4 regions of the Paenibacillus sp. FSL L8-0663 genome follow, and region 4 is predicted to be linked to each of the others. Evidence: riboswitches for the same ligand, from Rfam matches in the RefSeq annotation. Region 4 holds a riboswitch; each other region holds the start of a gene.
The links. A riboswitch is a leader RNA that binds a small molecule or an ion and turns the genes downstream of it on or off. The one in region 4 is predicted to bind cyclic di-AMP.
Positions count from the first base shown of each region.

Region 1: linked by a shared signal. The riboswitch ahead of MKY75_RS13135 (3D domain-containing protein) and the one ahead of MKY75_RS06460 (hypothetical protein) in region 4 are both predicted to bind cyclic di-AMP.
Region 2: linked by a shared signal. The riboswitch ahead of MKY75_RS00540 (C40 family peptidase) and the one ahead of MKY75_RS06460 (hypothetical protein) in region 4 are both predicted to bind cyclic di-AMP.
Region 3: linked by a shared signal. The riboswitch ahead of MKY75_RS19905 (TrkH family potassium uptake protein) and the one ahead of MKY75_RS06460 (hypothetical protein) in region 4 are both predicted to bind cyclic di-AMP.

Region 1 covers NZ_JBBOYM010000001.1:3,072,231-3,079,990, reverse strand. Annotated here, with positions in the region: gene glgA (glycogen synthase GlgA) at 1-242, shown strand, start outside; gene MKY75_RS13155 (hypothetical protein) at 330-1,391, opposite strand; gene MKY75_RS13150 (M20 family metallopeptidase) at 1,443-2,621, opposite strand; gene MKY75_RS13145 (ABC transporter substrate-binding protein/permease) at 2,770-4,233, shown strand; gene MKY75_RS13140 (amino acid ABC transporter ATP-binding protein) at 4,220-4,942, shown strand; cyclic di-AMP (ydaO/yuaA leader) riboswitch at 5,173-5,341, shown strand; gene MKY75_RS13135 (3D domain-containing protein) at 5,348-6,016, shown strand; gene MKY75_RS13130 (polysaccharide deacetylase family protein) at 6,210-7,016, opposite strand; gene MKY75_RS13125 (NADH:flavin oxidoreductase/NADH oxidase) at 7,322-7,760, shown strand, end outside.
Region 2 covers NZ_JBBOYM010000001.1:131,810-139,569, forward strand. Annotated here, with positions in the region: gene rluF (23S rRNA pseudouridine(2604) synthase RluF) at 1-171, shown strand, start outside; gene MKY75_RS00515 (flagellar motor protein MotB) at 306-1,133, opposite strand; gene motA (flagellar motor stator protein MotA) at 1,126-1,920, opposite strand; gene MKY75_RS00525 (hypothetical protein) at 2,108-2,401, shown strand; gene MKY75_RS00530 (4a-hydroxytetrahydrobiopterin dehydratase) at 2,519-2,818, shown strand; gene MKY75_RS00535 (GNAT family N-acetyltransferase) at 2,897-3,403, opposite strand; gene MKY75_RS00540 (C40 family peptidase) at 3,706-4,206, opposite strand; cyclic di-AMP (ydaO/yuaA leader) riboswitch at 4,212-4,349, opposite strand; gene MKY75_RS00545 (hypothetical protein) at 4,626-5,453, opposite strand; gene MKY75_RS00550 (M1 family metallopeptidase) at 5,465-7,477, opposite strand; gene MKY75_RS00555 (YwhD family protein) at 7,602-7,760, shown strand, end outside.
Region 3 covers NZ_JBBOYM010000001.1:4,513,016-4,520,775, forward strand. Annotated here, with positions in the region: gene MKY75_RS19900 (potassium channel family protein) at 1-468, opposite strand, end outside; gene MKY75_RS19905 (TrkH family potassium uptake protein) at 487-1,827, opposite strand; cyclic di-AMP (ydaO/yuaA leader) riboswitch at 2,241-2,394, opposite strand; gene MKY75_RS19910 (CPBP family intramembrane glutamic endopeptidase) at 2,656-4,386, shown strand; gene uvrC (excinuclease ABC subunit UvrC) at 4,355-6,439, opposite strand; gene trxA (thioredoxin) at 6,600-6,917, opposite strand; gene dnaI (primosomal protein DnaI) at 7,043-7,760, opposite strand, start outside.
Region 4 covers NZ_JBBOYM010000001.1:1,423,123-1,430,882, reverse strand. Annotated here, with positions in the region: gene kdpA (potassium-transporting ATPase subunit KdpA) at 1-1,079, opposite strand, end outside; gene MKY75_RS25565 (potassium-transporting ATPase subunit F) at 1,229-1,306, opposite strand; gene MKY75_RS06460 (hypothetical protein) at 1,490-1,885, opposite strand; cyclic di-AMP (ydaO/yuaA leader) riboswitch at 2,001-2,173, opposite strand; gene MKY75_RS06455 (glutathione peroxidase) at 2,640-3,125, shown strand; tRNA gene MKY75_RS06450 (tRNA-Leu) at 3,271-3,353, opposite strand; gene MKY75_RS06445 (XRE family transcriptional regulator) at 3,696-3,917, shown strand; gene MKY75_RS06440 (helix-turn-helix domain-containing protein) at 4,043-4,426, opposite strand; gene MKY75_RS06435 (helix-turn-helix domain-containing protein) at 4,520-4,894, opposite strand; gene MKY75_RS06430 (MarR family winged helix-turn-helix transcriptional regulator) at 5,080-5,535, opposite strand; tRNA gene MKY75_RS06425 (tRNA-Leu) at 5,699-5,781, opposite strand; tRNA gene MKY75_RS06420 (tRNA-Lys) at 5,797-5,872, opposite strand; tRNA gene MKY75_RS06415 (tRNA-Glu) at 5,959-6,030, opposite strand; gene MKY75_RS06410 (DeoR/GlpR family DNA-binding transcription regulator) at 6,276-7,037, shown strand; gene MKY75_RS06405 (Cof-type HAD-IIB family hydrolase) at 7,107-7,760, shown strand, end outside.

The sequences.
Region 1 (7,760 bases), 1.6 Mb from region 4:
CTGGAGGCCTTAACGATACTGTGCAGGCTTACAATGAGTCTACAGGGGAAGGAAACGGATTTAGCTTCACGAACTACAATGCACATGATATGCTGAACACCATTCGTCGTGCTGTTCATTTTTATCGCCAATCTGAGCATTGGTCGAAGCTTACACAGACGGCTTTCGCAGGAGAATATAGTTGGGATGTTTCAGCCGAAGCGTATATGGATATTTACCATTTGCTCACAAAGACGGACTGAACGGAGTAGGAACACCATATTCATATTAATGAAAAAGGGAATCCCTTTAGCCAGTGTTTGGCTGAGGAATTCCCTTTTTTGCTATGATCAGTCGCCCCCGCCACCACAGCTGCTTCCACATGAAGAGCCGCTGCTACACGAAGAATGGCTACCAGAATCGCCTGAATCATGGTGAGAAGAGCCTCCATGATGAGAACTGTCATGGGAGGAATGATGATGCGAGTGATGCGTATCCCAGTTCGAGCAGCCGCTTGCCGAGCTACAACCAGATGAGCTAGCTAACCCGGCATTGCCTGTAGCATCCGGGTGCATGTGTATGGCAAATTGTTCAGGTTGATACCATGAATACCATACAACAGCTAATAACAGATAGTCGACCTGTAAATAGTTGACCTTAGGCAATTGCTTACCCTCAGGATCATCCACCGCTTTATTCACCCGCTCGCGCAGATGTTGTACAATCTTATGAACCGCTTGTTGGGCTTGCTGTGAAATGGCTATATTCTCCTGAGTATTCCAACGGTTACCTGCTGGCTGCGCCGAAGTTGTGAGTTTGTAATAGTGTGAAAGCTCGTCGTTCGGTAATGGATGATTAAAAAAAGTCCCCCACAAACTGGCGCTATAGCGGTTCCAGCCAAAGCATTCCACATACAACCAATCAAACCACGCACGCTCCTCCGGCATCGGCTGAGAGCCGCCAGAATGGGGCGCATGGTGAAGCATACGACCAAAAAAAGCTTCCGAGAATTGCTGATATTCGCGGGTAAACATCAACATTTCGTGCCATAATTCATCCACATCACTACTGAACATAGGCACACGATTCATAATCGCGCATAGCATAAAATATCGTTTTAGCTCATGCCAACGCCAATCATATTCTTGCTCCGTAATCTCTGGGTGGGCTTCCATTACACGATTCCTTACGCTATGAGCATAGGAGACGGGAATGGATTGCTCCAATAGCTGCATCAGCTCCGTAATCTCTGGATGACGCTCCTGCGTAAGGGAAGAAGGAGAAGGGGAGCTGAGGAAAAAAGCATTCCGGCGCCGTGTTTTTCTGTTTCCCCGGTTCCTGCGTATTGCACGGAATATAAACCAAAAAATGATGAGGTCTATCACAATAAACAACGTCCAAAAGCTACTCATACTATCCATGATGGCTGGCTACTCCTTTCTGAAATAACACGGAATTAAGATTTAGCGTTCGTTATTCAGCAGAGCGAATTCTTTTTTTATCTGGGCTAGCAGTTCAGGATTCGTGATTACATCGCAAGCAGTCCATGCCAAAGTTCTCGCAGCCAGCAGCATTCCTTCCATGGCTCGGTCCTGCATCGCCAAATCGCGGAATTCTGGTGTATGCAAGGCATGCTTCTCGTCAATAACTTGAATGTAAGGATGAATAGCAGGGCAATGAAGCGATACATTTCCGATATCCATGGAGCCATGATCTTCGCCTTCCGTTATATCTTCTTGCGAAATGCCAGCCTGCACCAAATTTGCGGTAAACGCATCGGAAAGTACACGGTTCGTGACCATTTCATCATAAGAAGTCTCATAATTGGAGGTCTCCAAACGACACCCGGCCTGTAAAGCAGCTCCTTCAGCAATTTGAATAACACGGCGAGTCAGCGGGTTCAGTTCTTGACGTGTAGCGGCCCTTACATAAAATTGGGCTGAGGCGTAATCAGGAATAATATTGGCTGCTTGCCCACCCTGATTAATGATCCCATGGATACGCACTGTACTTTTTACTTGTTGACGGAACGCATTGATGCCATTGAACGTTTGAATCACAGCGTCCAGCGCGTTAATGCCTTCGTGCGGGCTGGCAGCCGCGTGAGCGGATTGACCAAAAAATTCGAATTGTACAGCATCAATCGCCAGCGATTTGCCTGATTTTTCGTAACGATCATAAGGATGCGTCATAAGTGCTATGTCGCAATCATCAAACAAACCGGCAGCGGCCATAGGGACCTTAGCACCACGAGTTTCTTCGGCAGGTGTGCCGTATACCCGTACTTCTCCACCAGTTTCGTCGATGATCGACTTGAGGCCAACGGCAGCACCGGTACTCATCATGCATATCAGATGGTGCCCACAGGCGTGTCCTAAACCTTTCAGAGCGTCATATTCTGCCAGAAAAGCGACAATCGGTCCGGATTTTTCAGCTTTGTAAGTTGCAATAAAGGCTGTTTCTAGGCCCAAAACGGGTGCCTGGACCTCAAAACCGTGAAAAATGAGTTCTTCTTTTAAACGGGCAGCGGCCAGAAATTCCTCGTTTCCAAGTTCAGGATTTGCCCCAATATATAACGAAATGTCCTTAAAGCGTGGGGCATGCTGCTCAATTGTCTTTTGAATGGTCTGTTTAAAATCCATGCTGAAAACTCCTTTATATAAGCTGTAATGTAGGTACTGCGCTAGGTATGCTGAAATTGTACTATAACATTCATTGCATAATCATGCATATTCATTTATAATGACACAATCTTATTTATTATAAAGAATTTAAGGAGAGAAAAAAAGATTGAAAAAGGCATATCGTTTTACCGCCCTGGTTTTGACGGCGGTTATCTTGCTGTTGACGGGTCTTCCCATGCTCAATGCATACGGAACGGAAGCAAAGCCACAGAAAAAACTTGTAGTGGGCATGAGTGCCGACTTTCCGCCGTATGAGTTTCATAAAGTTATTAACGGTAAGGATACTATTGTTGGATTCGATGTGGAAATCGCGAAGGAAATCGCCAAAGATTTGGGTGCGGAGATGGTCCCTGAGGACATGAGTTTTGACTCTTTGCTACCTGCTCTGCAAAGTGGTCGCGTAGACTTGGTACTGTCCGGTATGACACCGACGGATGAGCGTAGAAAAAGCATTGATTTTTCAGATGTATATTATCGCTCCAAGCAAGTCATTATGGTACGCCCAGAGGATAAAGACAAATATCCTACGATGGCTGCTTTGAAAGGCGAGAAGATTGGCGCGCAAAAGGGGAGTATTCAGGAAGAAATTGCTCAAAAAGTACCCAATGCCTCTGTAACCTCACTGGACAAAATATCCGATCTGGTACTCCAGCTGCGGACCCAGCGTATCAACGCTGTTGTGATCGAAGATACGGTTGCTAAAGGCTACACGTTAGATGGGACCGTAACACTTGCCAAAGCGGTACCTGAGGATGCCGGAGCAGAAACTGCTGTAGGTATACGTAAGGGGAACGCAGAATTGCTTGCCTCTGTAAATAAAACGTTGGCTCGCCTGAAAGCGGACGGGTCGATTGAAAAGTTTTCTACAGAAGCGAGTGCACTCTCGGCAGATCGACAGGTTTCTTCTAATAACATCGTAGATATTTTTTGGAAATACCGCAGTCTTTACGCTACGGGTATTGGTTACACTCTGTTGCTGTCTGCACTCGGAGTACTGTTTGGATTTATCATTGGTCTGATCGTATCCTTGCTGCGGATGAGTGGTATACGCATCATTGAGTGGTTAGGTACCACATATGTGGAGATCCTGCGTGGCACACCTATGCTGGTGCAGCTCATGATCATTCACTACGGGATTGCTTTGACGCTGGGTGTCAATTTTACTCCACTCCAGTCCGGTATAATCACATTGTCTCTGAATAGCTCGGCATATCTGGCTGAAATTTTCCGTGCAGGTATCCAGGCAGTAGACCGTGGACAGATGGAGGCTGCACGCTCATTGGGTATGGGACGAGGCAAAGCTATGCGTCACGTCATTTTGCCGCAAGCGTTTAAATCTATTTTACCTGCTATCGGTAATGAGTTTATTACAATTATTAAAGAATCCTCCATTATTTCGACTATTGGTATGGTGGATATTATGTATCAAGCCCAGGTCATTAAGAATATTACCTATGAAGGATTAAGTCCGTTCATAATCACAGCCGCTATTTATTTTGTAATGACATTCAGCTTGTCTAAGCTGCTTGGTTTATGGGAAAGGAAGTTGAGAGCCAGTGATCACCGTTAAACAATTGCGTAAATCGTTCGGCAAGAATGAGATTTTAAAAGGCATTGATATAGATATCGCCAAAGGAGAAGTTGTCGTTATCATCGGTCCCAGCGGTTCGGGGAAGAGTACGTTTTTGCGTTGTATGAATCTGTTAGAACAGCCGACGGATGGGGAGATTTTATTTGAGGGCGAGCCGATTACAGCTCGTGGTCATAATATTAATGTAACCCGGGAAAAAATGGGGATGGTGTTCCAGCATTTTAATCTGTTCCCACACAAAACAGTGTTGCAGAACCTGACGCTTGCACCGACGCAGGTTAGAAAACAGTCAGGTAAGGAAGCGGAAAAAATTGCATTAGAACTCCTGCGTACCGTGGGGCTCGAGGATAAGAAGAATACCTATCCGAACCAGCTATCCGGTGGTCAGAAGCAACGTATTGCGATTGCGCGTGCTTTGGCCATGCAGCCGCACGTAATGCTGTTCGATGAGCCGACTTCTGCATTGGACCCTGAAATGGTTGGAGAGGTTCTGGATGTAATGAAGAAGCTCGCCGAAGGCGGTATGACAATGGTAATTGTAACGCATGAAATGGGCTTTGCCCGCGAGGTAGGCGATCGAATTATCTTTATGGATAACGGTCAAATTGTGGAGCAGGGTGCACCAGACCAGGTATTTGGCACTCCAAGCCATGATCGCACTCGTGATTTTCTTGCCAAAGTATTGTAAGAAAGTACTGATCTAATCATAAAAGAGCTCTCCGTTGACGGAGGGCTTTTCTTTTTTTGTCACCATTTCCCCATACTTTCGTAACAAATATAAATTTCTTGATGACAAAATTGTAACGAGTGTAGTATGATGTTCAGGGTTCCCAACATTTTCATGCGGATAAGGTTACAAAATTGTGATATTATGCAGTAAGCCAAAACTTACCGGGACAGCATGCGGTTAGACAAGCGCTGAAATGCTGGCCCAAACTATGGGAAGTGCGGGGGACGTAACAACGGCAGCCATTCCGATACGTCATAAGACGATGAGGAATATGCCTAGGGGTGAATTGCACGAGCATAGGGCTTCTCCTGAGTCCGAATCCGACAGCTAACTTCGCAGGCATAAAAGAGGAGGTACATATCTTTGAAACATTTAAAACATATTGGTAAAACGATGAAAATTGCGGTGCTTGCCGCAGCTATTGCAGGGTTGGCACAGACAGCTGGAATAGCGGATGCTGCCTCGCTTCACACTGCCAAAGAGGGCGATACCTTCTTTTTGCTTGCTCAGCGTTATGGAGTATCGGTAGACGAGCTAACAAAGGCTAACCCAAACATTGCCTCCAGCAATATATATGCAGGTCTGCAAATTAAGGTGCCTGGCGAAAAAAGTGTAAAGGCAGCTTCGGAATCGAAGCCGCAGCTTCTTACGGAGAAAGCAGCAGCGAATGAGGCGCCAACGATTGAAGCTTGGGGTAAAACATTCAACTATAGCAAAATAGTTGACGTTAAGGCTTCAGCGTATTCTGCCGCAGCCGATGAGAATGGTAAATGGGGCGCAGTGGACTACTACGGCAATCCGCTTAAACTAGGTACAATTGCGGTAGATCCTAACGTCATTCCGATGGGCACGAAAGTACTGGTTACAGGCTACTCCCATCCAGGTTTGCCGGATCATTCTTTTGTAGCTGTCGCTCGCGATCAGGGCAGCGCCATTACAGGAAAGCGGATTGATATCTTTATTCCAGGCAACAAATCATTTGTGAACGACTTTGGATTTCAAAATGTGAAGCTGTACGTTATTGATAAATAGCATTGTACGTATATACAGTTTAATTAAACATAATATATATTATGTAAACATAACGCCTATATCCGTATATATCTAGGTCGGACTCTTATCAGGTCCTATCCGTAAAAAGGCTGTCTTGACGAGCAGAATACTTCTGCTGGTAAGACAGCCTTTTTACGTTGCTTTAGCTTGGACCTCAATTATAAACATACTGTTATTTTCGTTCCGATGTGTGGAGTAGCCGGGGGACTGTCACAAATTTGTAGCCCTTAGCTTTTAGAGAGTGAATTAGACCCGGCAAAGCTTGGATAGTGCCTTGCAAGTTGGAACTTTGACCTCCACCAGCGTGCATTAAAATAATAGAGCCAGGCCCTGTAGCTGGAATCACATTTCGCTGAATTTGTGTTTTACTTAGTCCCTTCCAGTCGAGAGAGTCTACATTCCAGTTGACAATCATGTAGCCATGACGACGTGCCCACTTTATTTGAGGCTCTGTAATTTCACCGTAGGGTGGACGAATCAACTTGGGGCGAAAACCTGCGCTGGCTTGTAAAATACGTTCTGTTTTTGTAATCTGGTTGCGAAAGCGTTCTGGTGTAGCCTTCCTAAAATCCGGATGAGTATAGGAATGATTTCCTATAGCATGGCCTTCACGGATAATACGACGTATAATCCCCGGATGCTTTTCCGCACGGTGACCGACGATGAAAAAGGTGGCTTTGATACCGTTGGCGTGTAATACGTCCAAAACCTGCGGCGTATACCTAGAATCGGGCACATCATCAAAGGTTAAGGCAATTTGGCGGGTGTGTGGGCCGCACATTTTAAAAATGTCCGCATGTTTTTTACGCAACATTGCTAATGTAGGAGTAGCTCGATCTGTACTCAGATGTACAGAAGAAGCAACAGCTGCTTCCTTGGGATGGGGCGTTCCGATCTTGGGAGGCGCATCCGCGTGAACGGGTAAACTTGAAAATGCTAGTAACAGTGCCAAGCATGGCAACACTCCCCTGTACGGCATATGTATCCCCCCTTTTCGTGCAGTGGTACCTAGTGGTGCTCTCGACTATTATGTACCTGTCCTATTAAAAATATGCTGGTTACCAAGTTAGGCTCATAAACGTCTGGAAAGAAGTTCGCGATGAAATGATTATCAATGAAGATGATGGAGCTAAACGTACATATTCTCTTAAACATGACCGAAAACAAGAGCATTTTCGCAAGTTTTAGCCTTACAACGGATTCGGTATCCCGTGACAGCTGGTGTATAATGGGGTTGCAATTCATAATTATACAGACATGGAATTGAAGGAAGGAAGGATAAAAGTGACCGACTTGTTTACTCCTTATCAATTAAAGGGGCTTTCTTTAAAAAATCGGATTGTTATGCCCCCGATGTGCCAATTTAGTGTGGAGGCCGAGGATGGAAATCCGACGGATTGGCATCATGTCCATTATGTGAGCCGAGCAGTAGGAGGTGCTGGTCTTATTATTGTGGAAATGACAGCGGTTCATCCTGATGGACGTATTACGGATCGTGATTTAGGTATTTGGAGTGACGAACATATTCCTGCATATCGTAAGATTGTAGAGGAAGTTCACAAGTATGGTGCCAAAATTGGCATTCAACTAGGCCACGCTGGACGCAAGGCCGAAGATGCTGAGCAACCTGTGGGTCCTTCTTCGATTCCTTTTAGCGAACGCCTTAAAAAGCCGCACGCCTTAAAGACAGCAGAAGTCAGGGAACTGGTTCAGGCATACAAAG
Region 2 (7,760 bases), 1.3 Mb from region 4:
AATCGTCAGATCCGGCGTATGTGTGCAGCCTTCGGTTATGAAGTTAAAAAACTGCAAAGGCTGCGAATCATGAATATTCGGTTGGGGTCCCTTCAGAAAGGTGCCTGGCGTGATCTGACAGAGGCTGAGAAGCTGGAGCTTGGTCAGATGCTCGATTATACGCTTAGCTAATGCCAGAGGGGCTTGTATAGCCTAGAGCGTATGATCGTCGTATCTGAAAGGGCAAAGTACAGGAAGCACTAAACAAAGAGGCACCAGCTGCATAAAAATGCGGCGGTGCCTTTGTTCATATAACATATGCATAATCAACCTTCACTCGAGCTTGAGGTAGGACTGATGACTTGTGTCCCGTTCTGATATTTGCGGAGAACAGATATTTCAACACGACGGTTTTTAGAGCGCCCTTGACCATCTTGATTGCTTGCCAATGGACGATACTGGCCATAACCGATGGATACAAACTTGGTTGGGTCGAGATCTGGATTGAGCAACAAGATACGCAAGAAATTCAGAGAGCGCTTGGCGCTCAAATCAAAATTGGACGGGAACTGGCTGTTGGAGATCGGTACATTATCCGTGTGACCCGATACGATAACATCATAGCCAGGGAACTGCTGGAGCATACTAGAAATGGACTTGGCCAGCTTTCTTGCTTCCGGCTTTACTTCGGCCTGCCCGGATGAAAACAAGGCATTATCACTAATGGTGATCATTAGTTGCGATTGGTTTAGCTTGGTATTCAGCAACGGGGTCAGGCCGTTATTTTGAATGTATTGATCCATCTGTTTTTTAAGCTTTTTTAAATCTTCTTCTTCCCGTTGGGCCAGCTGTTTTTGCAGTTCAGAGGTAGAAGTAGCTTTCGATTTTACGGGTTGTGACACTTGTTCTTTATTTTTGCCCATATCCATGGATTGTGACGACGGATTCGCGGCTGAGTGATCCAGCACGCCAGTGCCGCCATTAAAAGCTGCACTCAGGGATTGAGCCATAGTTTCAAATTTTTTGGCGTCGAGCGAGCTCATACCGAATAAGACAATGAAAAGAGCCAACAGAAGGGTCATTAAGTCGGAATATGGCAACAGCCAGCTTTCGTCAGCATGCTCTTCGTGCGGTTCATGTCTCTTTTTACTCACTGGAATCGCCATCCTTCTGGGTCATCGTAGCCCGTTCGGTCGGAGTCAGGAAGATCGTCAGTTTCTGACTGATGGCAATCGTAGATATCCCCGATTGAATGGAAAGCAGACCTTCGACCATCATTAATTTAAGCTCGACTTCTTTTTTGGATAACCGTTTCAGCTTGTTGGACATCGGATGCCACAGGACATAACCTGTAAAAATACCGAGCAACGTCGCAATGAAGGCTGCTGCAATGGCATGAGAGAGCTTTTCCATGTCACTAAGGTCGGCCAGAGCGGCGATCAGACCTACAACCGCACCGAGTACCCCGAGCGTTGGAGCGTACATACCGGCTTGGGAGAAGATCAGCGCGCCAGAGCGATGTCGATCCTCGGTGGCATTGATATCCTCCATTAGAACGTCCCGTACGAATTCCTGATCATTGCCGTCAATAATCATTCGCATGCCGCCACGCATAAAGGGATCGTCGATTTCCTCTACCTTGGATTCCAAGGCGAGCAGACCTTCACGACGGGTAATGGATGCCCACTCGGTAAACGTACCGATGAGCTCTTTGCGGTCTAACAGTTTTTGTTCGGTGAAAATAACCTTGAACAGCTTCGGAATCCGTTTGATTTCTGCCATCGGGAAGGCCATAAATATACTCGCTGCCGTTCCGACGAAAATAATCATGTAAGCAGCGGGATTATTGACCAGATTGACGACCGGAGCGCCTTTTAAGATCATCCCGACGACCAGTGACAAAATCCCGAGCACAAGTCCAATAATGGTTGAAATTTGCATGATACACCTCATCCATGAGAATAGATTTTGAATCCTTTCATGCCGCCGGGGTCGTCCTTGCCCCAAGCGCGTCATTACAAGACGGATTATAGTATTTATCGACAAAACTCTCTTTTTTGTTAAGTGCGAATTTCCGGTATAATAAGGTGATTATGTATTGAATGGCGGAACCATTGGAGGAAATGGCATGGGAGTAAAGCATGGACGTGAGTATGAACAAATTTTGAACGATTTGACAGAGGCTGTGGGGCGCATCCCAGATAGCTATGAATTTTTTGAGATGGAAGCAGAAGATTGGGACAGGCTGGACCCGGCGGGACGTCAGGAAGTCAATGAAGCTTTGGCAGAAGACTTATTTTATGCACTGGGTACAGAGCCCACAATCACTGTAGGGAGTGGCGTTGTGATCTATGAGCCGGAGCAGCATCGTATCTATGTACTGATTGGGGACGAGGAGCTGACGTCAGTCCCTTTGATTTGAGGTCCGTCTTATGGATTTATCAACGGGGCCGTGGTAATATGTACACCAATATATCGTAGTTTTGGCCGTATTTAAGCGGTCGAAAGGCTTCCGTATAAACGGGGAGGAGTTCGTAACATGCCTTTTACACAAGAAGAGATTGAAGCACATCTGGAGAAACTGGAGGGCTGGGAGCTGGAGGAAGGACGTTGGATCGTTCGGAAATATAATTTTTCCAGTTTTATGAAAGGGATTGCATTCGTGGATGAAGTTGCCGCTATATCTGAAGCATTCAATCATCATCCATTTATTACGATTGATTACAAGACCGTGACTCTGCGTTTGACCTCTTGGGACGATGGCGGTATTATGGCCGTGGATATTAAGGAAGCCCAACAATATAATGAAGCTTTTGAAAAAATGCGTAGCAGTCATTGAGCTTGTAATGTTCTGTCGTATGATGATAAAAGCGCCTTCGCTATACAACATCGTGGTTGTATGCCGAAGGCGCTTTTATCATAGAACCTGGGTTGGGTGGTCTGGACGATATACCATACAATAAAACGGTTTTTTGCCATCGGGAGTCTGGCGTTCATAGGTATCTGTAAGCTCAAATCCAGCCGCCTTGTAGGCCCGAATAGCACGCCCATTCCAAGTGAGCACCTCTAGATCAATTTCATTCTTCGGGTTGCGTCGTTGGGCTTCCTCTGCAATGGCACGGACAAAATCTGATCCTTTGCCATGTCCGCATCTGTCAGGGTGCATTCCAAGACCTAGCCGGGTCACACCGATCATAGGAAAATATTGAGCAAATCCTGTCAGCTTGTTCTCTTCATCCAGTACGGCAACATATTGCTCTTGGCGAAGCGTGGGACTCCCAAATTCGACTTCAAGCGCCTTCATTTGTTCCCAGGGGAGCCAACCGTATATGTTATAAGGTGGATCATAGCGCCACTCACAGATTGCAGCCGCTTGATGCTCGTCCATCGGTACGATCCGATAGTTGGATATTGAGGCCGGCATGTGTTCCATCCTCCTTTTACAGGTGCTTCAATCATTAACAACAGATTGTAGACAAGTTGCAGGGGAATAGCAAGCGTGTTTATTTTATACCCAAGACGGGTATACATTCAATAAGAAGGAATTACTGCTCATATGCTCCCCCAGCGGTGACGGTAAAACCGACGATGTTCGCTAAAATTGAAACCTTTTGAGGTGTCAGTTCGTCAGTAAAGATAATCATTGCTGATGTTGTGGACATAAAAAGCCGCAATTCGATTCCGGCAGAATCAAATTGCGGCTAGAGTTAGCTTGCTGTGCGTTAGTTATTCTACGTTGTCGTCATCAGGAATATCTGAAGCTACAGAATGGTAAGCGTCTGTGCTCATAATTCTTTTTGCACCGACATAGCGGTTAGCGTAATAATTTTCGTTCAGTGAGCTAACTACTACACCACGTGAAGTCGAGGAGTGGGCAAATTTCCCTTCACCTACGAAGATACCTACATGGGAAATGCCTCTTCCTGTGGTGTTGAAGAACACCAGGTCCCCAGGCCTCATTTCATCGCGGGATACAGAAGATCCCATTTTGAATTGTGATCCAGATTGATGCGGAAGTTTAATTCCCAGTTTGTTGAATACATACATTGTGAAGCCGGAGCAATCGAATCCCTCGAGTGTAGTGCCTCCGCTTCTGTAGTTCGTTCCTTTGGCATCTTGGATGACCTGGTCCATCTTGGAGTCTGCAAATGCACTGCCGCCACCGAATGTAAAAGATGTAAAGGCAATGGCAAGACTCATAGCTGCGATCGTTAGCTTCTTCTTCAAAAAAAATATACCCCTTCCAATGCCTGCGAGGTTAGCTTAAGGATTCGGTAGAAGGTTCCCCTATGACCACTCTGTTGCGAGATCAATTCACCCAAACTGGTTCCCCCGCTTCCTAGGTGCCAGGAATTAGGCTTTACTTAAGATGTGCACCTTGGAGAGCAGTATTCACAATAACGATATTTTTGAGATAAAGGTTACAATAAAGATTACAAAGTTGTTACTATCAGTTCACTGCGATTATTGTAACAAAGTCGGCTGGCTTTGGCAAATGTTTCATTGCAAAAAGTTACAAAAAAAATCTGCTCCTAATGTCCCAGGAACAGATCTTGTTAACAGTATTCAGTTATGTGCCGTTTGCGCGGTTATGCATAAAGTTTTTTCGACAGACGGAAATGAAGTGATTAACATAAAGGAAGGGCTTAGCTTCTACTGGAGATATCGGTATGCCATAGTCTGTACTGCGAACTGATATGCCACAGCCTGACCAGACTAGTAACAAAATGATACGATTGTTGGAGAATGAGCGCGAGCATGCCAGTCCAAATCATTGCCACGGTGCCAAATAGACCGAAGACCAACAGCACACAAGCACCGAGCAAAAGGGATATACCGACAGCTGGGAGAAGCTGGCGAAAGAAGGCGAGCAGGGACGATAGTATGGCGTGACCACCGACAGTGCCTAGTTGCATATACAGGATGCACTGCCGAATGAACCATCCGTATGCCATCCATCCCATGGCATAGGGCAACAAGTGCAGCAGGTAAGAGGGAGATTGAAGCGTACCTGCTACAATAGGGTAGAGTCTCGGTACTACCCAAAAGGCGGGAATCAGCAGCAGTCCCAACTCGATGATGTAATACAACAGCGACGACATGCCATGGCGTTTCATACCTTTGAAAAAGGACAGGCTTTGCGGCTCAGTCGCATCGGTATGCAGGCTTTGATATATTCCGGCTCTAATGAAGGGAGTGATTAGTATGCGTAGTACAGTCGCCCCTAGTAGTATCCACAAATACACATGTACTTCCCGGCTGTCCATCAGAGCAATCTGGCTCTCCATCCAAAACAAGGTCTGTCCCAGCTCGTTTTGACCCTGATCAGGATAACGGAGCAATAGCGGGATAACGGCAGACTGCACCAGTCGATAGAGAAACACCCCCCACAGTAGTCGATACAGAAATAAAATGATAACGATATAGAATCGTATGCGCACCAGCGCCCAGCCCTCTTTTATAACAGTCCGCATCTATAGACACCTCACCATGACAGACTTCCAAGCAGTGTCTCCAACAGCTTGGTTACACTTATACTCCAACGGGTTTGTTGCTTTTCGTCCAATTCGGCTTTTAGGGTATTGTTAATATGCTTGTTCTCCAGTGCAATGGTATATAGGGGATCAAGGGTTACATAGGAAACGGGAGAAGTACTTTTGATCCGAAAAGTTGTGCTTTTGCCCGCACCGTCCCAAGCCTTGAATTTCGTGGTTCCATCCTTGAAGGTAAATTGGACAGGGATCTTGGGATAATCCGCCCCTTTTTTGCTGACCGTCACGACTGCTTCATATCCATTCTCCAGCTTGTGGTTTGTGATGTGATCCACTGAAAAGTCCGCCATCTGGCCGTCATATACATACTGTTCAAAATAGTGGCTCCATGAGCGTCCGGTGACTCTCTCCACGATACGTTGAAAATCCTGTGAGGACGGATGCTTAAATCGGTACGTCTGGACGTAGGTCCGCATAATGCGATCCATTTTTTTTATACCCACCTGACGTTCAATGCCCCGTAGTACCAGCTTGCCTCGAGAGTAGGCATTTTGCGCGTACTCAGCAGCCGAGCCGTACTTCCATGACTCACGGTTTAGCGGCTGTGGGGAGGATACCTGTCCCGATTGTAATGGCAAGTTGGGGGTAAGCCCATATTCTTGCTCCATAAGTCGCTCCTCTGCATAGGAGGTGAAGCCTTCATCCAGCCACGGCTCCTCAAATTCATTATTGGCTACCATTCCATAGAAATATTGATGTCCAATCTCATGAACTAATGTCCGTTCCAGACTATAGCCAGGATTGAGATTACCCGCAGCAGCGGCCGTGATGAGTGTCGGATACTCCATGCCGCCAGCTCCATTGCCTGATTTAGGTGGAACCACGATGGACAGGGTGGAATATGGATAAGGCCCGTACCATTTGCTGTAGTACAAAAGAGCGGCCTTCGCTGCGCTCATATAGCGTCCTTTGAGCTCCTTGTGCGATGGGTCAAGGTAGAGCTTGATTTTGACACCAGGGACTTCAGCAGAAGAAAAGGGTTCTTCTACGGCTACAAAGTTGGGTGAAGCGGACCAGGCAAAATCGTGTACATCATCGGCATAAAATTGATATATTTTTTGTCCGTTCTGTCGGACGCCACCACGGGTGGGAAATCCGGTCGCTGCTACGATATGAGTTTCAGGCACCCGAATCCGTACGCTGTAAATTCCAAAATCGGCATAAAACTCGGAGTTACCATGATACTGGTGGAGGTTCCAGCCCTCCTCGGCGCGTCCACGCTGTCCTGCAGTCTCGTAGACACTGAGCTTCGGGAACCACTGTCCTGCCATTACAAAATCATCTGTCCCACCCATACGAGCAAAGATGGCAGGCAGTTTTACCTCAAACTTCATATATAATGTGATTTCTTCGCCACCTCGTACTGGCTTGGGTAGACGCACCTTCATGAGCGAACGGTCGCCTGCGTTACCGTCATCTGGCTGCACATATTGGATGCGATGCATGAGGGATAAACCGTCTTCTGTTTTTAGTTCAGTCAGCGTCATAGAGCCAAAGCCGTCTTTGGGCATGGTGTCTCCGCGCAGCTTTCCACCGGATTCCTTCATAAAGGTGGTTTCCATGGAAGAGAAGGCGTTCGGGTATAGATGAAGATACAGATCATTCACGGTTTTCTTGCCCGGATGTTTCCAGGTCAGTGTCTCAGTGCCTCGCAAAACCTGTCCCTTTTCCAGAGATACATCAATGTGGTACTCTACCACCCGTTTGCTGAGGATTTCTGTAGCGGGTTGTGGAGGGTTCTTGGGCAGGTCAGGCAGGATGTTTGCCCCTAGAGGCTTGCCCACATTTGGGGCAAGCGCAGACTCAGACAGGGAGCCGTATAGTGGTTGGCCTATGGACTGCGGGTCGGATTGCGATTGGGGCTGCCAGGCAAACCATAACGTCCCTGCGAGGAGACCGAGGGCTAGTGTAGACAATAAAACGATTTTAGTGCGTGCTGGGGTCATACAATGGATACCTCCCGTTGACAAGCATCTACAGCATGTATATGTTTGCTTTCAGGAGATTATTAGTTAAAATATTTATAGTGTAGAATGAGTGTGAAGACGGGAAATGGAGGTCTAGTGACGCATGAGTGAAAATCAGCCGGACGGCAAAAAACAGATTGCACTGAACATTGTCAGTGGCAAGAGTAAACATAAGGGTTTCGGCGCAGGCTCAATTGACCTGAACAGCATGTCACCGGTCATCATTGACCGAGGAGAGGCGAAAATTGATATCGGTGCCATG
Region 3 (7,760 bases), 3.1 Mb from region 4:
AGGTACATTGAGTTCCACAATACTGTATTCCTTAGACAACTCCAAATAATCGAGCAAATTAGGCGTGACTAGCTGGTGAGCCACACGGATACCCATGTCCCGTTCTGGATAAATAATCCGATCCACACCGAGCTTTTCTAACGCACGCCCGTGCAGCACAGATATGGCTTTGGCTACGACCTTTTTCACACCCAGCTCCTTCAGCAAAATGGCGGTCAGGATGCTTACCTGGATGTCATCACCAATAGCAACAATGCCGCAATCGAAATTACGGATGCCCAGTGATCGCAATGAGTCTTCATCGGTAGCGTCCGCCACGACAGTATGTGTCAACATCTCACTCATACTGTCCACAACATCCTCATTCCGGTCAATGCCTAGCACCTCGCACCCCATATCCACCAATTGCAAAGCTAGGCTTGAGCCAAACCGCCCCAAGCCAATAACTACAAACTGCTGCGTTTTCATGTCTACTCGAAAACTCCCTTATCCTATAATCATTTTACCTTCCGGATGACGATATAATTCTTTACCCTTTTTCGGCCCCAGTGCATAAGCTAGCGTGAGTGGCCCCAGTCTACCTGCAAACATCGTCAGGGTAATCACCAGCTTGCCTATGACTGTCAAATCAGGTGTAAGCCCCATCGACAGCCCCACCGTACCAAACGCAGACACCGTCTCGAACAAGATCATCAGAAAATGATGATCTTCGGTTGCTGACAAAATCATCGTCACCCCGATCACGAACAGCAGCCCCAGCAGTGTAATGGTCAAAGCCTTGTAAATTCGTCCCTGCGCAAGTCGATACCTGAACAGCACAATATCTTCCCGCCCCCGCAGCATCGAAATCACTGCTCCAATGAGCAGCGCGAATGTTGTGGTCTTAATCCCGCCTCCAGTGGAGCCAGGAGAAGCCCCGATAAACATGAGTATGATGATAAAAAACTGCGTAGCCTGCCGCAAGCCTGCAATGTCCAGTGTATTGGCACCTGCGGTACGGGGAGTAACAGACTGGAATAAAGATCCCAGCAGTTTACCACCCCAATCAAGCGAGCCAAGAGTCTTTGGATTCGTAAACTCAAACACAAAAATCACGAGCGTGCCGACTACAATCAGAGCGCCCGTCATGCTGAGTACCACCTTGGTATGCAAGGACAGTCTCTTACGCTTGCGATATTCTGCCAGGTCCGACATCACTACAAAACCAATGCCGCCTGAAATAATCAAAAACATGGCTGTAAAATTAACAATCGGATCATATACATAACCTGTTAGGCTGCGAAAGTGCCCGAATAAGTCAAAACCAGCATTGTTAAACATGGAGATGGCATGCCAAATCCCAAAATAAATCGCCCTGCCTACAGGCATATCAAACGACCAGCGAATCGCAAATATTACAGCACATATGCCCTCAATGACCAGCGAGTACAACAGCACCTTACGGATCAATCCGACAATTCCTTCGACAGAGGTCTGATTCATCGCTTCCTGTAAAATGAGTCGCTCCCGCAAGGAAATCCGACGTTTGAACACCAGCGCGATTAAGGTAGCCATGGTCATAAAGCCCAGACCGCCGATCTGAATGAGCGCCACGATAACAACTTGACCAAAGGTTGTAAAAAAGGTCCCCGTATCCTTTACGACAAGCCCTGTAACACAGGTCGCGGAAGCGGCAGTAAACAAAGCGTCTACAAACGCAAGTGGCTTTCCTGTTGTATTGGAGATCGGCAGCATTAACAATAAACTACCTATTAGAATGATAATGGCAAAGCCCGCAACGAATATCTGCGGTGGAGAAAGCCGGAGCCAGCTTGCATTGGGATTCATCTATTCATCACTTCTCTCCTAATTCTTAAAACTATAAAAACAGTGATTTAATACGGTGTAAGCTTGCTACGCGTTCCATTTGATCTTCCGATCGTCGTTGCCCCTGAATTTTTTGATTTTTCCAAACCTTAGTTAACTATAATTAGCATTCCCTGAATACAGGAAGAATGCATGTCAAGCACTACTCGGTCCCCTGTGCTATTGGCGGGCAGTAGCGAAGGGGGCAGAATTGTTCTGAAGAAGCGAAGCGTTTGCCTTTATCTCCGGATTTTAACCATTAAAGGGGGTATACAATCAAAAAATCCGGGGATAACAGCAATCGGAAGAATAATCTGCACCCGCAGCGGTCTATCTAACCAATCCAAACACTTTTATACACACAAAAAAAGACACCGGAAAACCGAGTGCCTGACTTGGTTCCTGCTCATAGCCTACGAGGTTAGCTGACGGATTCGGGCAGCACAGTATGCCCTATTTACACTTCCGATCCACCAGTGATCGGCTGTAAAATTCACCCCAGTAACATGGTTCCCCCGTTTTCCCATAGAAATTCGGCTCAACTGTATATCATTACCTATGTATTTTATAGGCATTGCCTCAAGATTATAATCCTTCTATATCCAGATCACAAAACCGATTTCGTCGAAAAAACGTGAAATTGGCTTTATTTTGCGAATGGGCATCGTTTAATCGCAGCTTATCTTATTTTATTGGAACTTTAAAGTGCTTTCACTCTATTTTCATGAATATCGCTGGTCTGTTGGCGGGAACCTGTGCAGTATGATATCTTTAATGGATGTTCTTATTTACAGATTAAGGAGGAAACTCATGAATCCTATCGGGAAACCGGTCGTGCTCACGGCCAACTTCAAAAAATTAGGCTTGCTGGGCGGGATTGGCCTGATTTGCTTTTTTATCTTTCAATTGCTTATTCCCTCGCTTAGCAATCCGAGTCCAGAATCAGTAATGAATGCAAAGGTCATCAGCAAACAAGAAGCGGTCATACACGCATTGGACTTCGCCCGCTCCGAGCTGGGATATACTGAATCACAGCCAGAGGAGCCTCTGGTAACCTATCAGGCCGAAACAGATTTGTACGGTTATTTATCTAGAGAAAAACTGCTTCAACAGTACGACCGTACATGGAAGAAAAATTACCCTTACGAAACCTTTCGGGTCGATCTGCCTGAATCCTCAGCGAAGAGCAAGCTGCAAATTCATGTAGATTTATCCACTGGGAAGGTCGTTAGTTTTAAACGGATCACCTCCAGCACCAATTACACGCAGGCTGATATTTCTACGGATGAACAAGCACGTAACAGGCTTGTACGTGTGGCTGAGGACGGCATGACGCTTGAAGCCAAGGAGCAGGCGGCCGCTGTATGGGTGAAGCGCTTTGGCTTTAAGCCGTCGGACTTGAAGCTCGCGACCACTGAACAAGAAGGCGGATTAAAGTATACCGTAGACGATAAAAAAATTGGCGCCTCGGTACTTACACTGGCTTTTACTTTTGAAGACGGTGATGTTCGCTCCTTCACTCAAAGCTTTTCGGCCCCGTCATCCTATACCGATTATATCGAAAAGCAAACATTTTGGGCGAATTGGATGACCTATGCGGGTTATGCCCTATTTAGCTTTGTGCTGGGTGTACTTGCCATTGTGTATGCGTCACTCACCCGACGACATACTTCATTTGTACGCGGCATTGTTCTATCCGTTATATACTTTATTGCTAGTATAGCTGGGACCATGAACATGCTGCCTTTATTGCAAGCAGAAGCAGGCGGTAAGGGCATGCTTCTATTTCTTATGGTTTTCCAGATTGGTGTTACCTTCGTCATGGCTGTAGCGCTCTACTTCTCCTTGGTCGGCGGTGACGGACTTATGCGTCAGGTTGGACTGAATGCATGGCCACGTGCGAAAGAGCCGGGCTACGGGCTGTATGTGCTTCGCAGTATGTATGTTGGCTACTTGTGGGCCTTTATTTTGCTCGGGGTACAATCCATTTTATTCTTTATACTGGAGCGCACATTTAATACATTCTCCACCACAGATGCCACGCAATCCCCTTACAATATGGCTTATCCATGGCTACTGCCGATTATGGCCTGGATGGCAGGTATTGGTGAAGAGACTGTCTACCGTCTGTTTGGTATTCCGATGGTCAAAAAAATAGTGAAAAATACTTTTGTTGCTTGTCTGATCACCACGCTGATTTGGGCACTGGGACATACACTTTATCCGATCTATCCAGTGATTTCCAGACCTATTGAGCTGACTTTTCTTGGTTTGCTGTTCAGTTTTGTGTTCCTGCGTTACGGCTTTATTGCCGCCATGTTCAGCCACGTTATTTTTGACAGCATTCTAATGGGACTTAGTGTGATGAGTCTGGGAGATACTGTGAACGTGAGCGCGGGCCTATTCTGGATCTTACTTCCAGCCATTGTGGGTTACATCATTTATTGGTTTAGTCCTAAAAAGCCAAATCGAATGATGTTTGAACCTATACAAAAAGAGGAGTCGCATTCTACGACTCCTCCTCCCGAAGGGCAGCTATAATCTGACGCGCAAGCTTATCCCCAATAGAGAGAGGCCGGAAGTCTTCGACACTGGCCTCTCTTATTTTTTTGAGCGATCCAAAATGCTTAAGCAGTAACTTACGCCGTTTCTCGCCAATGCCTGGAATAGAGTCCAGCCGGGAAGTTACCATAGATTTGCCGCGTTGCTCGCGGTGGAACGTGATGGCGAAACGGTGAACCTCGTCCTGAATCCGTTGCAGCAGGTAAAATTCTTCGCTATTACGTGCAAGTGTCACGGCCTCAGAGGATTCTCCCACCAATAGTTGGGATGTTCTATGTTTGGCATCCTTCACCAAACCACATACAGGAATGAACAAACCCAGCTCATTTTGCAATACATCGGTCGCCGCCTTAATTTGTCCACGTCCACCATCGACAACGATCAAGTCGGGACGTTCCAAATTTTCCTTAAGCACACGTTCATATCGACGCCGGATAACCTCACGCATTGTTTCATAATCATCGGGTCCCTGCACAGAACGGATTTTATATTTTCGATACTCCTTCTTGGCAGGCTTGCCATCAATAAACACGATCATGGCTGAGACTGGATCGGAACCCTGGATGTTGGAGTTATCAAATGCCTCCACCCGGTGCAAGCTATCCAGCCCAATGGCACGTCCGAGATTGCTTGCAGCTTTGGATGTTCGTTCCTCATCCCGCTCGATCAGCTTAAACTTCTCATCCAAAGCTACACGTGCATTTTCCGTCGCCATGCCTGTCATTTGCTTTTTCAGTCCACGCTGCGGTACAAGTACCTTTACATCCAACCATTCAGCCAGAGCGAGAGCCGCCGTACTCGGGTCCTCCAGTCCACCGGATAGTTGAGTTTCTATTTCCTTTATCTCGGCATCTTGGTCACCAGCTTGATCTTGATTCGTTGCCGCTGCATAAGTTGCCCGTTCTTCAGCCACCAGCAGTGAGTCAGCAGAATGCTCTGTCTCCGTTTGTATCGCATTCTCATCTGTCTGTCCGGTAACATCGGCTGTAGGTGCACTGTAGAGTGCAGTTTCTGCCGCAACCGGTTGATCGACATTGACCTGTTTCGCCTGCATCAGCTTAGGAGAATCCGGCAGCAATATTTCCTGCGGCACTGCTGGGTTGTCACTATAATATTGCGTCACATAGGACATAAAATCACTGTAAGCCTCACCGTAGAAAGGAAAAGTCGACATATGGCGCTCGATCATTTTACCTTTGCGGACATATAGGATCTGTACACACATCCAGCCCTTATCTACTGAAAAACCGAATACATCTCGATCTTTCGCATCCGATGTGGTGATTTTCTGCTTTTCCATCATCGCGTCGATGCTGATAATCTGATCTCGCAACTCCTTGGCCCGCTCAAAGTACAATTCCTCTGCGGCCTCCTGCATTTTACGCTGAAGATCCTTTTTAATTTCCTCATGTCCCCCGCTCAAAAAGGAACCAATTTCCTGACCAATCTGGTCATACGTTTCCTTTTCGACCTCTTTCACACAAGGCCCCAAACATTGATGCATGTGATAATACAGACACACTTCCTTGGGCATCACACCACACTTGCGTAACGGATACATACGGTCCAGCAACTTCTTCGTCTGATGTGCCGCGTAGGAATTGGGGTACGGTCCAAAATATTTTGCTTTATCTTTCAGAACGCGACGGGTCACCTCCAGCTTGGGGTGTGCCTCGTTCGTAATTTTCAAATACGGAAAGGTTTTATCATCCTTCAATAGCACGTTATAACGCGGCTGGTACTTTTTAATGAGGTTGCACTCCAAAATGAGCGCCTCCATATTACTGCCTGTAACGATATATTCAAAATCACGAATATCGGAAACCAGTCGCTGCGTCTTGCCGTTATGGCTACCTGTAAAATAGGAACGGACCCGGTTTTTCAACACTTTGGCCTTGCCGACATAAATAATGGTGCCTTCGCTATTCTTCATCAGGTAACAGCCTGATGCATCCGGCAGTAACGCTAATTTGTGCCGTATGTTCTCCAGCGCCTTCTCCTGATTCTGCAAGTCCTCCGCATAAGGTTTCATTTGCCCGGTTCCTCCTTCCATTCTTAATGACTACTCAACTAACTACTTATAATATATAGGAATAATACACAAAAACGCCCCCGGTATTTACAACCGGAGGCATTGACCTTTCATGGCCGCTCCACCAAGCCCCCGCGGGAGCATGGGTCACATGCAATGATTATTGGTGTTTAGTAAGCATGCTTTTCAGCGCTTCTTTGGAGTTCAGACCTACCACTTTATCAACAGGCTGTCCGTCTTTGAAAACGATCAGGGTCGGAATACTCATCACGCCGAAACGGGAAGCAGACTCTGGATTTTCATCCACGTTCACCTTCGCGATTTTGACGCTGTCGCCAACTTCTGTGGACAGATCCTCCAGAATAGGAGCGATCATTTTGCAAGGACCGCACCATGGCGCCCAAAAATCAACCAAAACGGTTCCTGTGCCTTCGACTTCTGCGTTGAAGGATTGATCGGACACGTTAACAATTGCCATTGTATGTTCCTCCTTTATAGAAAAGTCAAGATTATTATAACCTGTAATGTCTGTTTCGACACCTTTTAATTATATCACAATAGTCTTTTAATTGTAAGATATCGAAATAGCAGACGGATAAACGCTTACCCCCGCTGATTTTTTCCCTTTACGGTAATGACATCTACAAAAGGACGAATCCGGTCCATCAAGCGTTGTCCTTTATACATTTCCTCTCCATCCTTGCTCGTAAAGCTGAGATGCTTCTCCAGCCCTTGCAACGAATAATTGGAAGTATAAAAAGTAGGTTTGCGGTTCATTCGGTAATTCAAAATAGAGCCCATCACGTGGTCCCGTACCCACGGGCTTAAATTTTCGGCTCCAATATCGTCAAATACAAGCAGATCACAATTTTTGAGCATTTCGGTCGTTTCCTTCAACTTCTGCCCATCCTGGATCATGGACTTTAAGTCCTCCACAAAATCAGGCATATACACGATCACACCGTTCAGACCCGACAGGGCCAACTCGTGCAATAAATAGCCCATCAAAAAAGTTTTACCCGTACCAAACGTACCTTCCAGATACAGTCCTTTTTTGGATAGACCCTGACTTTTCGTTTCTTCAATGTAACGGAATAGCTGTGTGACGGCAGGCATGCGTTGTGAATCTTTGCGCGCAATTTCAAGGGCGTTATATCCCTCCAGAAGTGCGCGTTCATCCACATAGAAGCTTTTAATTCGCTCACGCACCCGTTGCTCATGTTGGGAAGCAATCTGCTTCGCACATGGGGTCCGAATGTCTACAATTTCAGCAGTTCCATTCGGATATTCCACGCCCAGCTTGCAAAAGTGGCCCTGAAAA
Region 4 (7,760 bases):
CCACCCAGTGGGGTTAGTGTATCATGCATATTATTGACCGAACCTGTCGTTGCCGCTGTCGTGACCGCAGTGAATAAAGCCGATTGTCCAATGCCGAAACGAACCTCTTTCCCTTCCATGCTTCCCTGAGAAGCATCCACACCCAGTGTCTGGATTAACGGATTACCTGTCTTTTCAGACACGTACGTAATGGATAGAAAAATAAGAAACAATACCATCATGGAGCTAAAAATAATCCAGCCCTGCTTACGATTACGGGCAAACAATCCAAAGGTATACGGCAACGAAGCCGGCATTACCCACATTGCCAAAATTTCCAGCACGTTCGTCCAAGGACTTGGATTTTCAAAAGGATGCGCAGAGTTAGCTCCCGCATAACCGCCCCCGTTCGTCCCCAAATGCTTGATGGACTCCAGAGAAGCAATAGGTCCCATAGAAATCTGCTGCTGTGTTCCGCTCAGCGTCGTAAGATCCGCCGTAGGCTGTAGCGTCTGCGGTACCTTCAATCCAACCAGCACCAGCGTTAGCACAAAGGCCAGCGGCAGGAAAATCCTTATAATGGCTTTAATAAAATCTTGAAAAAAATTGCCCATCCCTTCACCGCGCCGCGTCAATCCCCTCATAAAAGCCGCAGCAACCGCAAAACCGGAAGCAGCCGAAGTGAACATCATCATCGTGACGAACGCCATCTGTGTCAGATACGTAAGCCCGCTTTCTCCGCTATAATGTTGGAGATTTGTATTCGTCATAAAGCTGATTACCGTATTAAAAGCTAGTGATGCTTCCATATTACTGTTTCCCGCCGGATTACCGGGAAGCATTCCCTGTAAACGCAACAGCAAGTAGCTGATCGCCACAAGCACGACGTTCGTAGCAATGAAACTCATAACATACGTGGTCCATCGCATGCTCTCCACTTTCTTCAAACCTACTACCTTATAAATCAGCTTTTCTGTTCTGCCAAAAATCCGATCCGTCCGATTCGGTTCATTCGAGAATACATGATACATATATGTACCCATTGGCTTTACCAAGAGCAGCAATATAAGGATCACAATTCCAATTTGAAGCAACTCCATCCTCTATTCCTCCTTCAAAATGCTCCTGCGTTTGGAACAACAGACCCGGTTCAGACCATCTATGGAGTGCACACGTTTGCGAAAACCTGCTACCTATGATGCTTAATATTCAGATCTGTTGTTCCCGCCCGCTCTACCCCTATAGCTGACTAGAACTTTTCAGGGTTCAGGAGTGCGTAGATTAAATACATAAACACAATAGCCGTAAGCCCAAGTATAACAATCATCCTCTTCGTCCTCCTTTAGAGGTCTGCGCATCACACCAGCGTACAAACAGCAATATCACTCCATAACTCACAGCCATGACGAGCAGCATGTATATATCCATCATGTTCATAACCTCCGTATCGGTCCTCAGATCGCCATTCTTATTTCATCATAAAATCATAAAACAACTATGTTATAAGTGCTTATCCGTTCAGCAGAAAACCCACCTCTCCGTTCAATGTGTAGATCACATGGTCCGCTCCCAATCCCCGATAAATTCCTTGTGGATTACAGCCGTGCGTAATAACATAGATCGATTCCGATGTTAGTGGCCGACATATTTGCAGGAAACGGCAAGTCAGATTCAAGCTGTTCTCGAACAAATACACACTACCAATTTCTTTTTTTGGAAATTTCCATTTTCCCGCTTGCATGGTATTGATGCGGACAATGTGCTCCACACCCATTTTTTTGAGCTGTCGTTCCTCCTGGGCGCTATTCGTGAGAACTGCAAACGCCAATTTTTTGAACATAAGCAATTTCACAAAACTTCTGCCCGCTTCATTCGGTGCAGTGACAATAATTAACCGACCTTCCATCAGTAGCTCCTCTCCCGGTATAAAAAGACAACAAAAAGAAGCCGAAGGAAAAAGGCTTTCCTCCGGCTTCTGACATATCCATGATAAAATAAACCATGGCTGCACACGGCGGTTTGTTGCCTCTCCCTGTACGCTTACGAGGTTAGCTGTCGGATTCGGACGTGAGAGTCGCCCTATTTCTGGCACTTGACCGGAAAATTCACCCCATGAGACACACGGCTTCCGAAGCCGTACAGTCTCGATTGGTTCCCCCGCTTTTGCAACTGCAAAATTCAGCGCTATAGACATTTCGTTGTTGCTTCATTCAAGTTAATTTGAAATTACGTCTTGAATCATACACCCGCGCATGGAAGACTGTAAAGCTCAACTGCAGGGTTATAAATCGGGCTTTAGAGCATAGAAGATTAATAATAACGCTTACAATGCAACTATGCTTCTCACATCTCCTTTAATCTCTGTTTTTCATCCCTTTTTGAAAATGACAAGCATGTCAATATTGGCGTAGGGTAAAGCGTTATTGGCCTTTTTTTGTAAAAAGAGAAGAAAATACGCTATATGTACCAGCTAAACACCGATTGAACCCGCTTTTATAAGAAGAAACACCTTTATTCGCTCCATTTGCGGTGCGATTTACTGTTTTGAGCAAAATACGATTTTACAGCGCCTGAAGGCTTTATACAGCTTTTCCAGCCTTGCAACCCTTCTTTAAATTGTCTAAAATTTAATTGCTGAATATTGAATGAGGAGAGATGCTATGACCGTTTATGAATATGATGCGCAAACCCTGCAAGGGAAACAAATTCCGTTATCCACATTTGAAGGGAACGTTCTGCTTATCGTGAACACTGCCAGCAAATGTGGGTTAACCCCCCAATACAAAGCGCTACAAGAGCTATATGACCAGTATCATGAACAGGGGCTCGAAATTTTGGGATTTCCCAGCAACCAGTTTGCCAAACAAGAGCCAGGTTCCAATGAGGAGATCTCCGAGTTTTGCCAGATCAATTATGGTGTCACCTTTCCGATGTTCGCCAAGACAGATGTCAATGGCGATCAAGCACACCCCTTATTTCGCTACCTGACCCAAACAGCTCCGGGGGTATTAGGGTCCAAAGCGATCAAATGGAATTTCACTAAATTCTTAATTACAAGAGAAGGTAACGTATTTAAGCGCTATGCACCGCAAACCACGCCAGATAAGCTGGCGGGAGATATAGAGAAGCTTTTGCAGCAAAACTGACATTCTTCATTATCACAGTTAATAAACGACCTGTTGCAACCGTGGCTTCCGTGACTAAAGAATATAACGAAAAATACTTAACAAAAAAAGCACCCTTTCACGTAAACCGTGTCAGGATGCTTTTTTAACTAGGTCTTGCATATAATGCGGTCGAGAGGACTCGAACCTCCACGGGCGTACGCCCACTACCCCCTCAAGATAGCGTGTCTGCCATTCCACCACGACCGCAAATCATAATGTATTGAGGCAACAGATTTATTATACTCTCTCATCAACTATTTGTAAACAAAAATATTATAATTATTTTAACTTACATATATGAGCGATAATAATACCGTCCTGTATAAAGATAACCGCTTGCTGAACTATGCATTAATGTTGCCCCCTTACGGATTATCAGAACCACTTGGCACTTAACTAAGTAATTAATTTGACAAAATAACGTATTTACGATTGTAAAAACACGTATAAAAGTGTATCATAGTTTCAGATGGTTAATTCTAACATGTTTACTGATGATTATTATAACACACCAATTATTCCGTAAGAATCCGTAAGGGGCGATTTCTTTTGAACAACAAAATGCCTGTCACCTCCTTCGGGTGGGCCATCAAACAACGGCTTGTCGAACTTCGACTGGATCAGAAAACATTTTGTGAGACACACAATATTCCGCCTTCACGCTTGTCCAATCTGATTCACGGCACCCGCAAAGCACAAAGGTACAGAAAACAAGTTGCTGCAATTCTGAACATCGACGATAAAGATTATAAGGAGGCATCGCCACTCTAAATCCAACAAGCATTCCAGTTACATACAGGTCATTCCATATCACCAAGAAACCAAATAAACCCGTAAAGCGAACCCCTCCAGTTCGTTTACGGGTTTTCAACCCAGACAATCTTTAGCCAAAAAAATCATTCCGGCTTTGTTTTATCCTTCTCACTTTTTTGCTTACGATATTTCGCAAATTCAACATATTCTAAAATAAAATTCTGTTCTTCCGTCTCAAGATCTTCTGCCTGGCAATTCAGTGGCCCCATCACTCCAAAAAAATAAGCAGCCTTCTGCTCCTGAAGTACGCCTTCTCCCGGCTTAATCCCTTTCATTAACCAATCGAGCGATACATTAAAAAAGTCCGAAATCTGAATTAAATGAGTGGTACCCGGCGTTGTTTTCCCCCTTCTCCAATCACCGAGATTCCCTGAACTGATTTTAAGCTTTTCACAAAATGCCTTCTTGGTCATTCCCCGATCTTTAATCAAAGCTTCAATCCGTTGATAAATAGTTTGATCTCCCAAAATGTTTCCCCTCCGAAACAGTAACTTTTTCTGAAATAATTTTCATTTTTCAGCCTTACTCATTAGTAATCCCCATTAAATCCTAAGCAACCATTACCCCATAGTAGAATTGCGCTGGTTTTTCTCTTTACGAAAGCGGGTAAATTCAATATACTCAAGTATAAAATTTCTTTCCGCCTCACTAAGCGGTTCCTCCTGGCAATTCAGTTGCCCTGAAGCGTCAAAAAAATAAGGGTCTTGCGACTCCTTTAGCACCTCACCCTGTATATCTCGACCCAGCATAATCCAGTCCAGACTCGCATCAAAAAAAGAAGCGATTTCAATGAGTTTATTCGTGCCTGGCGTCGTTTTTCCTCTTTTCCAATCCCCGAAGTTCCCTGTACTAATGCCTAACTGCTGGCAGAACGCCTTTTTCGTCATTCCCCGTTCCTTGATGAGTTCCTCGATGCGATGGTAAATAGATTGCATAGAAGTTCCTTCCTCCCTAGCAGGCTCTCAAATAACGATATCATGTTCTCTGTTCCCATTTCAAAGATCACGTATGCTAAAATTACCGAATTATGTATGTTGGTTCCCATTATACCACAACACGCAACAAAAACCGCCTGTTTTCCGAAGAAAGGGCGGTCTTTAAGCCAGTCCACTTACGCCAATCACGTAGCAGAGTTGTCGATTTTAAGTAAAATATGCTTCAATTCATTCAAAGTTTCACTCAGATGCAATAAATCTTCTTCTGGCAGATACACCAGTCTTTCTTGAATTTTATTGGAGAAGGTATGAAATACCTGTTCACAAAAAGCATCGCCTTCCTGTGTAATCGCCACATTCACGACTCTGCGATCCGAATCACACGACTGGCGGTCAGCCAACCCATGCTCCACCAGTTTGTCCAGAAGAGGAGTCATGTTCGGACGTGAGACATTAAGCTGTTTGGATAAATCAGATACCGTAGACGAACGTACTTCACGCAGGAGCATTAGCACCTGAAAGTTATTAGGCGACAAGTGTAATGGGAAATCGAGCGGACCGTAGGTGAAAAATTTCTTCTTCACAATCGGAAACAAGCCCAAAATATTTTCTGATATATTTCCTAACAGTTGAGTGTCCATATTTTTCACCGTCACTTCATAAGTTTATACTTATCATTCTATAACATTATGGCGTTATATTATACTATGGAATCATTATTTCATCATAATCATTACTTTATTACATCATTACACAAATAAAAAAAGCCTCTACCGCGAGAGACTTTTCCGTTCATTCCATTGATGCGGTCGAGAGGACTCGAACCTCCACGAGCGTACGCTCACTACCCCCTCAAGATAGCGTGTCTGCCATTCCACCACGACCGCATAACAAAATATAAATGGTGAGCCATGAAGGACTCGAACCTTCGACACCCTGATTAAAAGTCAGGTGCTCTACCAACTGAGCTAATGGCTCATGCTGTTCATCCAAGCTGTCCGCCATTAGACCAGACCTCAGGAATTTCCCTTAAGCATGCAACATGTAGTCTATAAAGACAACAATGACCCGTAGGGGATTCGAACCCCTGTTACCTCCGTGAAAGGGAGGTGTCTTAACCCCTTGACCAACGGGCCTTATTATTATGCGCCAACTTGGCGACAAGAAAGAGTATATCAAATAGAATAACAAATGGCAATACTTATTTTTGAAATTTTAAAAAAAGCAGTTTTTATCATTATAAAATGCATGTTCACTTACATTAACTTATCTATAATCATCTAATCCCTGAAAAATTATGATAAATGATTGCAATATCACTTATATTTACTTATAATCACTTACGAGATACCGAAATCATTATATATCAGAGGAGCTTTCTATGTATCAGGAAGAACGAATGTTAAAAATCGTTGATTACTTACAGCTTCACAAGCGTATTTCGGTGGATGATATTTGTGAAATTTTTAATGTTTCACGGGATACGGCCCGTCGAGACCTGGTAAAACTTGAGGAGCATCAAAAAATTATTCGCACCCGCGGCGGCGCCCTTCTCCCTAAACTGCATCACGATCCAATTGGAAATTATAACGAAAGACTGCTTACTGTATCTGAGGAGAAACAAGTGATCGGACAATTGGCTGCCAACATGGTACGAGATAGGGATCGTATTATATTGGATTCCTCTACCACCGTACAGGCGTGTGCAGAAAGACTGAATGTGCAGGAATGTTCGGTTATCACCAATTCAATTAATCAGGCTGACGTACTATCTGGAAAAGACGGTGTCTCCATTCATCTGTTGGGAGGCCGCCTGCAAAAAGAACACCGATATGTATATGGCTCGTCCGTAATCGCCACTTTGTCTCACTATTTTGTAGACAAAGCTTTTATCGGGATTGGAGGCATATCATCTCACGGACTAAGCCTGATTCATGAAGAAGACGGTATGCTGAAGCATCAGATGATGAAACAGGCGGATCAGGTGATCATCCTTGCGGACCATTCGAAATTCGGAATTAATTTCCCGTATCGTTTTGCTGATTTATCTGAAGTTAATATCGTGATCACCGATCGCTTGCCAGAACCAGCAATGCTGGAAATTTTGCAACATCATGATATTGAAGTTGTTGTCCCCTCATAAAATATGAAACTGCTTAGCTAGAACTCAAGATTTATCACAGAGATATCGAAAGACAGGAGTTGGAGAGAAATGAAACTGTTTGCGATTGATATGGATGGAACACTGCTGAACGAGGAAGGAAAAATAAGCAAAGTGAACGCGGAGGCTATACGCCAAGCACAAAAGCAAGGCGTTCAGGTGACAATTGCCACTGGTAGAGCCGCTTATGACGCCTGGACAAAGCTAGAGGAAGCAGAACTTATAACTCCCGTCATTGGAGCAAACGGAGCAACCGTACACGATGTGCATCGTCGTCAGTTAACCTCTACTCCTATAGGCCGCAGTGAAACGTTTGAAGTGCTGAACTGGCTGCACGACAACGACTTTTACTATGAGGTCATGACAGACCGCGCTATTTATTCTCCACAAAACGGACATCAGCTACTTGCTGTTGAAATGGATCGATTGCTGAGCGCCAACCCGGATATTTCGCTGGATACATTATTACACGCAGCCGAAAAACAATATGAACAGACCGGACATACCCGCATCGCTTCATATGAGGACATTCCACTGGATGTAGAGATTTATAACGTGCTCTGTTTCTCCTTTGATCAAGCCAAATTGGATCGGGGCCGTGAGCGTTACCAAAGTTTTCAGGGCCTGAACATGGTCATCTCTTCAGACCGTAACTTTGAAGTCGAGCATAAGGACGCGTCTAAAGGTAATGCATTGCGTTATCTG